Regions from separate parts of the Pseudomonas sp. AK-TSAG1-1 genome, predicted to be linked through region 1. Evidence: riboswitches for the same ligand, from Rfam matches in the RefSeq annotation. Region 1 holds a riboswitch; the other holds the start of a gene.
The links. A riboswitch is a leader RNA that binds a small molecule or an ion and turns the genes downstream of it on or off. The one in region 1 is predicted to bind cobalamin.

Region 1 (6,998 bases):
CGACCCGTGGCCGGTCCAGCAGACTCAGCGGCAGAATTTCAAAGTCATCAACGCGCTGACTGCCGGTAGCCCACACCGGACGCACGCCCATCAGCGCCATGGCCTGGGCGATGTCGTCGCCGCCGGTGCGCATGGTCGCGGTGCCCCACACCGACAGGCCGAGCTGGCGCAGGTGATCGCCGTGATCCTGCAGGTGCCGTTCGAGAATCAGCGTGGCGGACTGAAAACCGATGCGCCACGCGGTGGTGGTCGGCAGGTTGCGCACGTCCACCGAGTAGAAGTTGCGCCCGGTGGGCAGCACGTCGAGACGGCCACGGCTCGGCGCGCCGCTTGGGCCGGCAGGGACGAAGCGGCCGTTCAGCGCATCGAGCAAGCCACGCATTTCGGCGGGGCCGCAGGCGTCGAGACGCGGGGCGACGACTTCGCGCAGGTTCTCAATGATTACGCTGACTTCAGCCCAACGCGGATCCTGTCGGAGTGAGCCTGCTCGCGATGGCGGTGGGTCAGATAAATCAATGTCGGCTGAAACACCGCTTTCGCGAGCAGGCTCGCTCCCACAGGGGATTTGGAGTGCCTGGGCGATCAGTTGGGTGGCGAACAGTTCGAGGCGTTCGCGGGTATCGCCGGCGCTGCGCCAGATTTCATCGCTGACGTTTTGCAGCGCCTGCGGACGCGGGCCATTCCACGGCTCGGCCAACGCACAATCCAGCGGATCAAACCCCAGCTCAAAGGCTTTCGCCACAGCCCGCAGCAAACTCGACTGTGCGCCCTTGCCGTCGCCACGCGGAATGCGCAGCAGCGCCAGCAACGTGTCGATGCGCAAACGTCCGGTCGGTGACTCACCGAAAATGTGCAGGCCATCGCGAATCTGCGATTCCTTCAGGTCACACAGATAGGTGTCCAGCCGCGGTAGCCAGATCGCTGCGTCGGCGTCGCTGTCCAGGCCGGCGTCGAGTTGCAGTTCACGGTCGATCTGCGTCTCGCGCACCAGTTGCAGGATGTCGCGCTGCAGCTCGCGGGCGCGGCGCGGGTCGAGCAGTTGGGCTTCGTAATATTCGTCGGCCAACAGTTCCAGATTGCGCAGCGGGCCGTAGGTTTCGGCACGGGTCAGCGGCGGCATCAGGTGGTCGATGATCACCGCTTGCGTGCGTCGTTTGGCCTGTGCGCCCTCACCCGGGTCATTGACGATAAACGGATAGATGTTCGGCAGCGGCCCGAGCAGCGCGTCCGGCCAGCAGTTTTGCGAAAGGCCGACGCCCTTGCCCGGCAGCCATTCGAGGTTACCGTGCTTGCCGACGTGAATCACCGCGTGCGCGCCGTAGGTGTTGCGCAGCCAGAAGTAGAACGCCAGATAGCCGTGGGGCGGCACCAGATCCGGGTCGTGATACACCGCACTCGGATCGACCTGATAACCGCGCGCCGGTTGAATGCCGACAAAGGTCAGGCCAAAGCGCAGACCGGCGATCATCATCCGCCCGTCACGGCACATCGGATCGTCTTGCGGAGCGCCCCAACGTTCCAGCACTGCCGCACGATTGGCTTGCGGCAGTGCATTGAACATCGCCAGATAAGCGTCCATCGCCAGGCTTTGCTGGCACGGGCGCAAATCGATGCTGTCGAGGTCGTTGCTGACGCCACCGAGCAATTGCTGGATCAGCGCAGTGCCGCTGTCCGGCAACTGAGCCGTCAGCGGAAAGCCTTCAGCCTGCAACGCACGCAAGATATTCAAAGCCGCGGCCGGGGTGTCGAGGCCGACACCGTTGCCGATACGACCGTCGCGGGTCGGGTAGTTGGCGAGGATCAGTGCGATGCGTTTTTCCGCGTTCGGCACCCGCGCCAGATCGCTCCAGCGCCGGGCCAGTTCGGCGACGAAATCCATGCGCTCCGGTTGCGCCCGGTAGCAGACCACGTCGGACTGACTGCGCTCACTGCGCCAGGCCAGATCCTTGAAGCTGATCGGCCGGCTGATGATGCGCCCGTCGAGTTCCGGCAAGGCGATGTGCATCGCCAGATCGCGTGGTCCGAGGCCCTGCTCGCTGTCGCGCCAGCCAGGCTCGTTGTCCTGCGCGCAGATCGCCTGAATCACCGGAATATTGCGCCGGAACGGCCGCAGATGTGGGGCTTCCGGGCTGGATTGCGCGAACCCGGTGGTGTTGAGAATCACCGCCGCCTCGACCTCGTCCAGCCAATCCTCGACCACGCTCAGGCAGCCCGGCTCTTTCAGACTGGCAACTGCGATTGGCAGCGGATTGAGCCCCGCCGCCTGCAAGCGCTGGCAGAACACATCGATGAACGCAGTGTTGGCCGCCTGCAAATGCGAGCGATAAAACAACACCGCCGCGACCGGTTGACCGGGCAGCCATTCGGCTTGCCAGTCGCTCAGCGCAGCGGAGTTTTTCTGTGGCTGGTAAATCGCCGTACGCGGCAGCGCTTGCGGCTCGTCCCAGGCGTAGTCCCGCGCCAGCCAGCGGTTGGCCAGGCAATGGAAGAAGTCCAGCGCATTGCCCATGCCGCCCTGACGCAGGAACTGCCAGAGGCGGTCGCGATCCTCGGCGGGCACGGTGCTCAAGTCGCTGAGTTCAGGGTCGGGACGGTCATCGCCAGGCACCAGAATCACCTGCACACCGCGCTCAGCCAGCTCCACCAGCCGCTCGACGCCATAACGCCAATAGGCAATGCCGCCGTGCAACGAAATCAGGATCACCTTGGCGTGACGCAGCACCTCATCGACATACAGATCGACCGAAGCGTGATTCTGCACCTGCATGGGATTGGCCAGGCGCAGACTCGGGTAATCCTCGGGCAATTGCTGCGCAGCTTCGGCGAGCAGCGCCAGGCTGGAATCGCCGCTGCACAGGATCACCAGCTCGGCGGGGGTTTGTCCAAGGTCGGCAATATTGTCATCCGACACGAAACCGCCGGGCTGGGTCCTGAGCAGGTGCATGGCTTAAACGCTGAGCGCGGCGCGCAGTTGCGCTTCGAGTTGCGCGGCGTCGAGTTCCTGGCCGATCAGCACCAGGCGCGTGACGCGCGCTTCATCGGTGCCCCACTGACGGTCGAAGTGCTTGTCGAAACGCGTGCCCACGCCTTGAATCAGCAGGCGCATCGGCTTGTTCGGGATCGCCGCGAAGCCTTTGACGCGCAGAATGCCGTGCTGAACCACCAGCTGCGTCAGTGCATCGAGCAGCAAGCTTTCATCGGCTTGCGGCAGTTCGATGGAGATCGAATCGAAAGCGTCATGATCGTGGTCATCGTGGTCGTCATCACCGTCGTGGTGGTGATCGTGATGGCTGTGGCGGCTGTCGATGTGCTCTTCGGAACCCGCGCCAAGGCCAATCAACACGTCCAGTGGCAGACGGCCGTTGCTGGCTTCGATGATTTTCACCGCTGGCGGCAGCTCTTCAGCGACTTCCAGACGTACGCGAGCGAGGTCTTCAGGGCTGGTCTGGTCGGCCTTGTTAAGGATCACCAGATCGGCGCTGGCCAGTTGGTCGGCGAACAGTTCGTGCAGCGGCGACTCGTGATCAAGGTTCGGGTCGAGTTTGCGCTGGGCATCGACCTGATCCGGAAACGCGGCGAAGGTGCCGGCAGCCACCGCCGGGCTGTCGACCACGGTAATCACCGCGTCAACGGTGCAGGCACTGCGGATTTCCGGCCACTGGAAAGCTTGGACCAGCGGTTTCGGCAGGGCCAGACCGGAGGTTTCGATCAGGATGTGGTCGAGATCACCGCGACGGGCGACCAGTTCGCGCATCACCGGGAAGAATTCTTCCTGCACCGTGCAGCACAGGCAGCCGTTGGCCAGTTCGTAGACGCGGCCGGTGGCTTCTTCTTCGGTGCAGCCGATGGTGCATTGCTTGAGGATTTCACCGTCGATGCCCAGTTCGCCGAACTCGTTGACGATCACCGCGATGCGGCGGCCCTGAGCGTTGTCGAGCATGTGTCGCAGCAAGGTGGTTTTGCCCGAGCCGAGGAAACCGGTGACGATGGTGACAGGGAGTTTGGCCAGTGTTTTCATCGGATGCCCTTTGGCAAGGTGGCGGGCATACGGGACGAGATCCGCTGCGACCGAGCGCGCGGAAGAATTCGCCACCGGATCACCCCGCCCGGTTGTAGTGAGAAATCTGTCACGAGGCAGGTCTCCTGGCTGACGGTGTTCAGGCTTTGGGCCTGGCATTCGCTGCGCCTTCCCGCTGGCTCTGGATTGAGTTGGCAGTGGCGTGGCAGCGAACAGCACCGTTCACAGTTGCGGGGGCAGCCGCGGCTTGGACCGCGTTCCCTTCTTAGCTTCGGCGTGGGCCGAAGAACCTCGAAAGCGCAAGGCTACGCAGGGTATTGGGATGGGTCAATGGTTGGTGGATTTTGGGATTGGGGGCATATCCGTTGCTTCGGGTGCTGCCGCTGGCGGTTTCGCTCTTACAGCGAGTCCCTTTTTCAAACGCCAAAAAGGAACCAAAAGGCTTTGCCCCGGCGTACGGCACTTCGCCTAGGCTCAGTGTTCCCTCGCTACGGTGTCCATCAGGGGGCATCGCCTACGGTTTGCTTCGCTGCACCTCCTCTCGATGTATGCGGCTTCGCCGCATGGCGCTGCGCGCCTCCCCCCTGATGGACACCTTCGCTCGGCCTGCCGATGGGGCTTTGAGATCAAAGGCAACATCAAAAGCCGGAGCCAGATCCAGATCCAGATCCAGATCCAGATCCAGATCCAGATCCAGATCAAAAGATCACAGCCTTCGGCAGTTCCCACAGGGGATTAGGTGTGTTCAGTTGGAGTTAGTTGGTTGGCGGACCGCCTTCGCGAGCAAGCCCGCTCCCACAGTGGGATCGGGTGTGCTCAGTTAAAGATTGGTCGGCCGTGAGGCCGCCATCGCTGGCAGGCCAGCTCCCACAATTTTAATTCGTGCCCCCCATGCGGCGAAGCCGCCCCACTCAACACGATGAGCGTTAGCTCGAGTAAAGCTTTTGATCTCAAGACCCGCCGGCAGGCTGAGTGGAGGGATTGATCCGGGGGTGGGAGCGCAGCGACCGTTTGGCGCAGCCAAACACATCGAGAGGAGGTGCAGCGAAGCAAACCGTAGGCGATGCCCCAGGATCAATCCCGGAGCGAAGGAACCCGAGCCTAGGCGAGGGCCGAACGTCAGGGCATAGACCTTTTGGTTACTTTTGGGGCGTTTGCCAAAAGTGACCCGCCGTCAGGGCGGAACCCTAAGCGGCCGTTACCGCAGCACCGGATCCACCCACAAAATTGACTAAATTCCCCAACCCATGGTCTCCTACACAACTTGTTACGGGTGCCCTTCACAGGGTGAAACGGGAAACCGGTGAATCATGTGCTTTACTCAAGCCCATGTCAGTCCGGTGCTGCCCCCGCAACGGTAAGCGAGCGAAGCGTCAGATCCACTGTGCCAGTACGGCATGGGAAGGTGATGCTTGCAGGTCGGCCTGACGCCAACCCCTCGTGAGCCCGGAGACCGGCCCGCAACACACAGTGCGCATTGTGCGTCGCTGAACATAACAAACCCGCGGTGGGCGGGCGCTGTTCGAACCTCTGCGTGCCCGACTCGCAGGGGTCTTCATGCGCTCTATTCACCCGCTGACACTCCAGAGGGAAGCGCCATGTCGATCATCAGCAGCACCGGCAGCAACACCGATAAAATCTCCAGCACCGCCACGTTGAGCCAACGCCTGACTGCGGCGATCTTTGCCTCGATCCTGGGTGCCAGCCTCGTCTACTTCGCCGGTTTCTCGCACATCGAAGCGGTGCACAACGCCGCCCACGATACCCGCCACAGCGCCGCGTTTCCGTGCCACTGAGACCTTTCGACATGATCAAGCGAATTGCGCAAACCGCAGGGTTCACCGGCCTGCTGGCTGCCCTGCTCCTCACCCTGTTGCAAAGTTTCTGGGTCTCGCCGTTGATTCTGCAGGCGGAAACCTTCGAAAAAGCCGAACCTGTCGCCGTTCATGAACATGCCGAAGGCGCCATGGCCGGGCACACCCACGACGCACAAGCCTGGGAGCCGGAAGACGGCTGGCAGCGCGTAGTCTCGACCACCGGAGGCAATCTGGTGGTGGCCGTCGGTTTCGCCCTGATGCTCGCGGGCCTTTACACCCTGCGTGCACCGACCAAAACCTCGCAAGGCCTGCTCTGGGGCCTGGCCGGTTACGCGACCTTCGTGCTTGCACCGACCCTCGGCCTGCCGCCTGAACTGCCGGGTACCGCTGCAGCCGATCTGGCTTCGCGCCAGATGTGGTGGATCGGCACGGCCGCCTCGACCGCTGTCGGCCTGGCCCTGATCGTGTTCAGCCGTCACTGGCTGATGAAGCTGCTGGGCGTGGCAATCCTGGCCGTACCGCATGTGATCGGCGCCCCGCAGCCGGAGGTGCATTCGATGCTGGCACCCGAGGCGCTGGAAGCTCAGTTCAAAATCGCTTCGCAGTTGACCAACGTGGCGTTCTGGCTGGCTTTGGGCCTGATCAGCGCCTGGTTGTTCCGCCGCAAAAGCGATGGTCAGTACCACGCATGACCGATGACAGCGCAGCGCCGACCTTCGTGGTCGGCCTGGGCTGCCAGCGCGGCTGCCCGGCCAGCACGCTGCGCGCGTTGCTCGACCAGGCCTTGCAGGCGCATCGCATCGACCTTTTAGCGGTCAAGGCCCTGGCCAGTATCGACTTGAAGCGTGATGAGCCCGGTTTACAGGAACTCGCCGCCCAACTGGCACTGCCGCTGTTGTATTTCAGCAGCGTAGAACTGGCGAGTTATCAGCAGCGTCTGAGCCATCATTCACAGATCGCCTACGAACGTACCGGATGCTACGGCGTTGCCGAAAGTGCTGCGCTGGCCCTCGCCGAACAGCTGATTCAGGCGCCGGCAAAACTGCTGATTTCCCGGCAAAAATACGCCCAGGCCACGTTGGCATTGGCCGGCGCTGCGTAAAATCCCGATAATCCCCCTCTTTGATCATGAGCAATCTTCATCTGAAGCCTTGCCCTGCCCC
Region 2 (6,998 bases), 1.6 Mb from region 1:
GGTTCACCCAGCAGCGCATCCAGCGCGACTGCAGCGACACTCAACAACGCCACACTCATTGACTCACTCCCCAATAATTTTCATACAGCAACTCATTGAGCGGACGCGCCTGCGCCCACCCTTCGAGTACCAGCATCGGCGCCGGATAGAATTCCTTGACCGGGCCCAGGCACAACACCGCCAACGGCTTGGCCCCGACCGGCAGTTGCAGCAGATCGGCCAGCGCCTGCGGCTCGAACAGCGAGACCCAGCCCATGCCCAGTCCTTCGGCACGGGACGCCAGCCACAGGTTCTGGATCGCGCAGGACAACGACGCCATGTCCATTTCCGGCAGCGTACGACGCCCGAAAATGTGCCGTTCGCGATCATCCATCAGCGCCGCGACCAGCACTTCGGCGCAATCGTTGATGCCTTCGACCTTGAGCTTCATGAACTCGTCGCTGCGCTCGCCGAGGGCAATGGCTGTGCGGATGCGTTCTTCTTCGACGAGGTTCTGGATCTGCCCGCGCAAGGCACGGTCGCTGATGCGGATGAAACGCCAAGGCTGCATCAGGCCGACGCTGGGCGCCTGATGTGCGGCCTCAAGCAGACGCCGCAGCAATTGAGGCTCGACCGTGCCACCGGTGAAGTGGCGCATGTCGCGGCGTTCGGCGATGGCTCGGTAGACCGCTTGGCGCTCGCCTTCGGAAAATGCGTTGTCGCTCATGGCCTCTTCGCGAGCAAGCCCGCTCCCACAGGGGTTGGGTGATCCAATGCGGGAGCGGACTTGCTCGCGAAAGCGGCCTCGAGATCCGGTGCAAACAATGCGGCAATCGCAGTCGGATTCGACGGAAAATAAAAGTGCACGTACGACGCCGTCATCCGTCCCTCGCGATACACCGCCTCCGCTCCGCGCCCGCCATTGGGGCTCAGGCCCCGGGCAATCGGCGTCAGTTCAGTGGTGGTCAGGGAATGGTGATAGGTGTGGCCGCGCAACGAACCTTCCGGCAGATCCACCGCTTGCAGCGCCAGTGCTGCCAGACGCTTTTGCATCACCGCATCACCGCGCAGCAGCCCGACCAGCTCAGCGCGGGCGCCTTCGACGTCAGTCAACGAATCGAGTAGATAGAGCATGCCGCCACACTCGGCGAGCAATGGTTTGCCGGCGGCGTGGTGCGCACGGATCGCCTCAAGCATCGCAGTATTTTGCGCCAACGCGACATGGTGCAATTCCGGATAACCGCCCGGCAGATACAGGCTGTCAGCCTCAGGCAACTGCGTATCGCGAATCGGCGAGAAGAAGCTCAACTCGGCGCCCATCGCGCGCAGCAAGTCGAGGCTGGCGCCGTAGGTGAAGGCAAAGGCTTCATCGCGTGCGACAGCAATGCGCACACCTGCGAGCAACGGTTCAGCGGGGATCACTTCAGGCGCGGCGAATTCCACGGCCGGTGGCAGCGCTACCTCGCAACTGCTGGCCAAAGCTTCGGCGGCCGCGTCGAGACGTAAATCCAGGTCATTCAGTTCACTGGCTTGCACCAGTCCGAGATGGCGGCTCGGCAACTCGATCCCCGTTTCGCGGGACAGCGCACCGTACCAGCGCAAGCCTTCGGTGAGGCTGCCCTCGAGCAGTTGCGCGTGACGCAAGGTGCCGACGCGGTTGGCGAGCACGCCGGCAAACGGCAAGTCCGGCTGATAGCGCGCCAGCCCCAGCGCCAGGGCGCCAAAGGTCTGGGCCATCGCAGTACCGTCGATCACCCCGAGCACCGGCACACCAAAGTGTCGCGCCAGATCGGCACTCGAAGGCGTACCGTCGAACAGGCCCATCACGCCTTCGATCAGAATCAGATCCGCCTCGGCGGCGGCCTCCCACAACAGACGCCGGCTTTCCTGCTCGCCGACCATCCACATGTCCAGTTGATACACCGGCGCACCGCTGGCGCGCTCGAGAATCATCGGGTCGAGGAAGTCCGGGCCACATTTGAAGACGCGCACCTTGCGCCCCTGATTGCGATGCAAACGCGCGAGTGCGGCGGTGACGGTGGTCTTGCCCTGACCGGAGGCCGGCGCGGCAATCAGCACCGCCGGGCAGTGACGTGGTTGATTCAAAGTTCGACGCCTTTCTGCGCTTTGATGCCTGCCTGAAAGGCGTGTTTGAGCATGCCCATTTCGGTGACGGTGTCACCCATCTCGATCATTTCCGGCTTGGCCGCACGACCGGTGACGATCACGTGCTGCATTGGCGGACGCGCCTGCAAATCGCTGAGCACCTGATCCAGGTCGAGGTAGCCATGCTTGAGGGCGATGTTCAGTTCATCCAGCACCACCAGACCGATCGACGGATCGCGCAGCAGCTCGCGGGAGACTGCCCACGCGGCTTCGGCGGCAGCAATGTCACGCTGCCGGTCCTGGGTTTCCCAGGTGAAGCCCTCGCCCATCACGTGAAAGCGCACTTGCTCGGGGAAGCGCCGGAAGAACAGTTCTTCGCCGGTGCTGTTGCGCCCCTTGATGAACTGCACCACGCCGCACTGCATGCCGTGGCCCATGGCGCGGGCAAGCATGCCGAACGCCGAGCTGCTTTTGCCTTTGCCATTGCCGGTCAGCACCAGCACCAGGCCGCACTCGTCGGGCGAATTGGCGATGCGTTCGTCGATCACGGCTTTTTTGCGCTGCATACGCGCCAGATGGCGTTCGTCACGCTCGGGGGAATCGGTCATGGGGGAGCTCTCCGTTGAGGCTGGATAACGGCGGGCAGGCACAAGAATAGACGGCAAAAAGCCTGGCATCGCCCACCGTGATGCCGCTGGATGGATCAGGCCGGTCTCCGGGCTCATGAGCGGCGAATCGCCGGCTGCGCGCCTTCCCGCGTCTGTCGACACAGTGGCTCAATGCGCAGCTTTCACTCATTTACCGTTGCGGGGGCAGCGCCGGGATCGCGATCGTTCTTCGCCTGAAGACAACCCTCACCGGCTTCCCTGTTTCACTCTGTCGACACACGTCACAGAGCACCTGAAACAAGCCGCGAAGGTTAGAGGGTTGGGGGTGGAGCGTCAATTAAAGAGGCGGCCGTCGGGCGAATAACTGCCGCCGATCAATTATCTGGCGCCAATCTTGTGCCACACTGATACAAGTGATATCAAAGAGCCATGCTTTTCTCGAAAAAGCCCATCACAACAATAAGGATGATTACGATGCAAGGCATGATCATCAGCAACCCGCGCCTGGAGTTCCTGCGCCCGGTGCTTGAACGCTGGTTTGACTGTATCGACCGCTACAACGCCGTGCGCGGCGACAACGACACGCCTTACTGGCATGACGAGAAAGCCAATCTCGGATTGCTCTCCGCTGCGGCATGGATGGCCGAACTGGTGACCCTTTGCGACACCGCCACCCGCAAGCAGAACGAGGACGGCGAGCGCAATGCCCGCGCTCACCTGTTCCTCGCCGGCGCCGAAGACCGCGCCTACATCCAGGCCACGCAGCGCTGGCCGCGAGTCAGCAACCTCAACCTGACCCAGGCCCTGCTGGAAATCACCAGCGACGCCAAACGCATCAGCTTCGCCAGCGACCTCAAACTCGGTTGCCTGTTCGTCGCGCCGCAAAAAGCCCAGCACAGCGCCAGCCCCGAAGAGCTGCAGGACATGGTCGACGACCTGCAAAAGGAACACTGCTGCGCGGTCGCCTGGTATTTCCCCTACGCCTACCGCAAGTTGCGCAGCGAAGCGGGCAACTATCACCCCGGAATCGCCGTGCTGTTCAAAGAGGCCCGTGGCTGAGCGGTTGAACCATCGGGTGCGCAGGCTCCTCTATGATTAGGCATGCATTCATAGGGAAGATCAGTAATGCGCAAAACCCAACTCGCTCTCCTCATCGCCCTCGCCGGAGGGCTCGCCGCCTGCGGTGAATCCTCCAGCCTGCAAGTTTCCGACGGCACCGGCCCGTCACCGAAGCTGCCCGAACCCAACAAGACCCTGATTCCGACGGTGAACATCGCCCCGGCGATCGGCTGGCCTGCGGGCGGCAAACCGACCGCAGTGGCTGGTACGCAAGTCGCTGCATTTGCCGAAGGCCTCGACCATCCGCGCTGGCTCTACGTGCTGCCCAACGGTGACGTGCTGGTGGCGGAAACCAATGCTCCGCCAAAGCCTGACGACAGCAGTGGCATTCGTGGCTGGGTAATGAAGAAAGTCATGGGCAAGGCTGGCGCCGGCGTGCCGAGCCCGAATCGCATCACCCTGCTGCGCGATGCCGACCACGACGGCGTGGCCGAGACCCGCACGGTTTTTCTGCAGAATCTCAATTCGCCGTTCGGCATGACGCTGGTCGGCAACGATCTGTACGTCGCCGACACTGATCGCTTGCTGCGCTTCCACTACGAGCCGGGCGCGACCGAGATCAAGACGCAGCCGATCAAAGTCACCGACCTGCCAGGCGGCACACTGAACCATCACTGGACCAAAAACGTCATCGCCAGCAAGGACGGCAGCAAGTTGTACGTCACCGTTGGCTCGAACAGCAACGTCGGCGAAAACGGCTTGGATAAAGAGGAAGGTCGCGCGGCGATCTGGGAAGTGGATCGCGCCACAGGCAACCACCGGATCTTCGCCTCGGGCATCCGCAACCCCAACGGTCTCGCGTGGGAGCCCACCTCTGGCGCGCTGTGGACGGCGGTCAACGAGCGTGACGAGATCGGCAGCGACCTGGTGCCGGACTACATCACCTCAGTCAAGGACGGCGGCTTCTATGGCTGGCCCTTCAGCTATTACGGCCAGCATGTGGATGTGCGCGTAAAACCGCAAAACCTCGATCTGGTGGCCAAGGCCATTGCTCCGGACTACGCCGTAGGCCCGCACACCGCCTCGCTGGGCCTGACATTCGCCGAGGGCAACAGCCTGCCGGCGCAATTCAAGGAAGGCGCGTTCATTGGCCAGCATGGCTCATGGAACCGCAAACCGCACAGTGGCTATAAAGTGATTTTCGTACCGTTCGCCGCCGGCAAGCCGAACGGAGCACCGGTCGATGTGCTGACTGGCTTCCTCGACAAGGACGAGAACGCTCTGGGCCGCCCGGTGGGCGTGGTGATCGACCAGCAAGGCGGTTTGCTGGTGGCCGACGATGTGGGCAACAAGGTGTGGCGGGTGTCGTCCGCCAAATAATTTAGCGTCCAGCACATAACAAATGTGGGAGATTCTATGTTTGAGGGTTCCCCTCAAACATAGAATCTCCCACATTTAAAACATCAGCAATTACGGGTTATGCGCCAGATGCTCAGGCTGCAACACCCGTTTGGCGCTCAGATACGCTTTCTGCCAGTACGCCTTCGACAGGCTGTCGAGCTTCACCGTGCCACCGGTTGCCGGCGCGTGCACGAAGCGCCCTTCTCCGACGTAGATCCCCGCATGGCTGACTTGCGAGCCGCCGTTGGTGGCGAAGAAGATCAGGTCGCCAGTCTGCAAGCCTTCCTTGCCGACATTCGGCGCCTGCATCACGATCAGTTCACGCGTCGAACGCGGCAGATTGATACCCGCCGCATCGCGGTAAACGAAACCGATCAGACCACTGCAATCAAAACCCGAATCCGGCGTGTTGCCGCCCCAGCGATAAGGCGTGCCGACCAGGCCGAGCGCGCGAAACAGCACGTCTTCAGCGGCGGGCGAGAACGACTGGGAAGGTCCGAACACTACCGGGGCACGTACGACGGGCGCAGGCGGCGGTGTGCGACTGGCGCAGGCGCTGAGCAGCGCTGCGAAGAAGATCAATGCAAGGCGGGCCGACATCGTCATAAACAGAACACCCTGATCTGGCTGCGGCTTTCTCTGCCGGATGGACAGAAAACAAAACCGCCTGCGGAGCACGCAGGCGGTTTGCCATCAATATAGATACAGGATTCTAGCGGCTATACGACAAACTTCAAGTAAGACTTTAACTTCACCTTGTAAAGTCTAGGTCTACTCCGTTGCCGTGGCCGTTTTTTTGTCGCCACGGACGTGGCGACAACGGGGAATTACTTGCGAGCGGTGACCACAGTCGGTGCCATTGCGAGGGCGCGTTTGGCTTCGATGAAAGTCTTGCTCCAGTAGCTGTCACCCAGGCTGTCGATGCGAACACCGCCGCTACGACGACTGCTGGAGTGAATGAACTGGTTGTCACCCAGATAGATCCCGGCGTGACTCACACGACCGCGACGACCGTTGGTGGCGAAGAACAGCAGATCGCCCGGCTCCAGATTGCTGCGCGAGACTAGAGGAGCATCCACGTTGATCATTTCGCGGGTGGAGCGCGGCAGATTCATGCCGGCCTCTTCGCGGAACAGGTAACCGATGAAACCGCTGCAGTCGAAACCAGCTTCAGAGGTACCGCCGAAACGGTAACGAGTACCGATCAGGGACATGCCGCGTTCAAGGATGCTGTCGGCCAGAACCGGAAGCTCGTATGGCTTCTTGCCGTTGAAATCGGCGAGTTCTTTTTCGGTGGCCAGTTCTTCCTGATAAATAACGGAAGACTGGGCAGTGGCAGAATTTTTAACCTGTTGAGGCTGCTCTTGAACTGGAGAATGAGCAGCGCAACCGAACAACAGGGTGACGAGTGCGAGAGGCACGAGGGGTGCGAAGCGATTTAGCATGGGCACGACCGTGGCTGAAGTTGTAAAGAAGCCGAGACTATGCCCGCTATCGGCCTCATTTGCAAATTCAATCGATCTTTTTGTGACTTCCCGGTTTCTCGTTTACATCTAAGCGCTTAAGCCCATTTGAATCGATACGCGGTCTGCACCCTGTGCGGAAAAGCGGATTTTCTGGCGCCTGAAATATGTCGAAACCTGCTGCAAGCCCCGTAATTCAAGGGCTGACTACCAGCCAAGGGTTTCTTTCAGAAACGGAATTGTCAGCTTGCGTTGTGCCTGCAACGAAGCCTGATCGAGCTGTTCGAGCAAGTCGAACAATGCACTCATGCTGCGGGTGCCACGCGTCAGAATAAAATGCCCGACTTCATCGGTCAGGTGCAGACCACGACGCGAAGCGCGC

Region 2: linked by a shared signal. The riboswitch ahead of cobO (cob(I)yrinic acid a,c-diamide adenosyltransferase) and the one ahead of cobW (cobalamin biosynthesis protein CobW) in region 1 are both predicted to bind cobalamin.

What each region holds. Positions count from the first base shown of each region.
Region 1 is NZ_CM165965.1:3,481,826-3,488,823, forward strand. It holds gene cobN (cobaltochelatase subunit CobN) at 1-2,944, opposite strand, end outside; gene cobW (cobalamin biosynthesis protein CobW) at 2,948-4,018, opposite strand; cobalamin riboswitch at 4,117-4,327, opposite strand; cobalamin riboswitch at 5,273-5,494, shown strand; gene AC1UK9_RS15410 (CbtB domain-containing protein) at 5,617-5,814, shown strand; gene AC1UK9_RS15415 (CbtA family protein) at 5,826-6,527, shown strand; gene AC1UK9_RS15420 (cobalamin biosynthesis protein) at 6,524-6,937, shown strand.
Region 2 is NZ_CM165965.1:1,897,422-1,904,419, reverse strand. It holds gene cbiB (adenosylcobinamide-phosphate synthase CbiB) at 1-59, opposite strand, end outside; gene bluB (5,6-dimethylbenzimidazole synthase) at 56-706, opposite strand; gene AC1UK9_RS08705 (cobyrinic acid a,c-diamide synthase CobB) at 703-2,085, opposite strand; gene cobO (cob(I)yrinic acid a,c-diamide adenosyltransferase) at 2,082-2,693, opposite strand; cobalamin riboswitch at 2,775-3,004, opposite strand; gene AC1UK9_RS08695 (hypothetical protein) at 3,168-3,752, shown strand; gene AC1UK9_RS08690 (PQQ-dependent sugar dehydrogenase) at 3,819-5,132, shown strand; gene AC1UK9_RS08685 (C40 family peptidase) at 5,223-5,759, opposite strand; gene AC1UK9_RS08680 (C40 family peptidase) at 5,981-6,598, opposite strand; gene hda (DnaA regulatory inactivator Hda) at 6,824-6,998, opposite strand, start outside.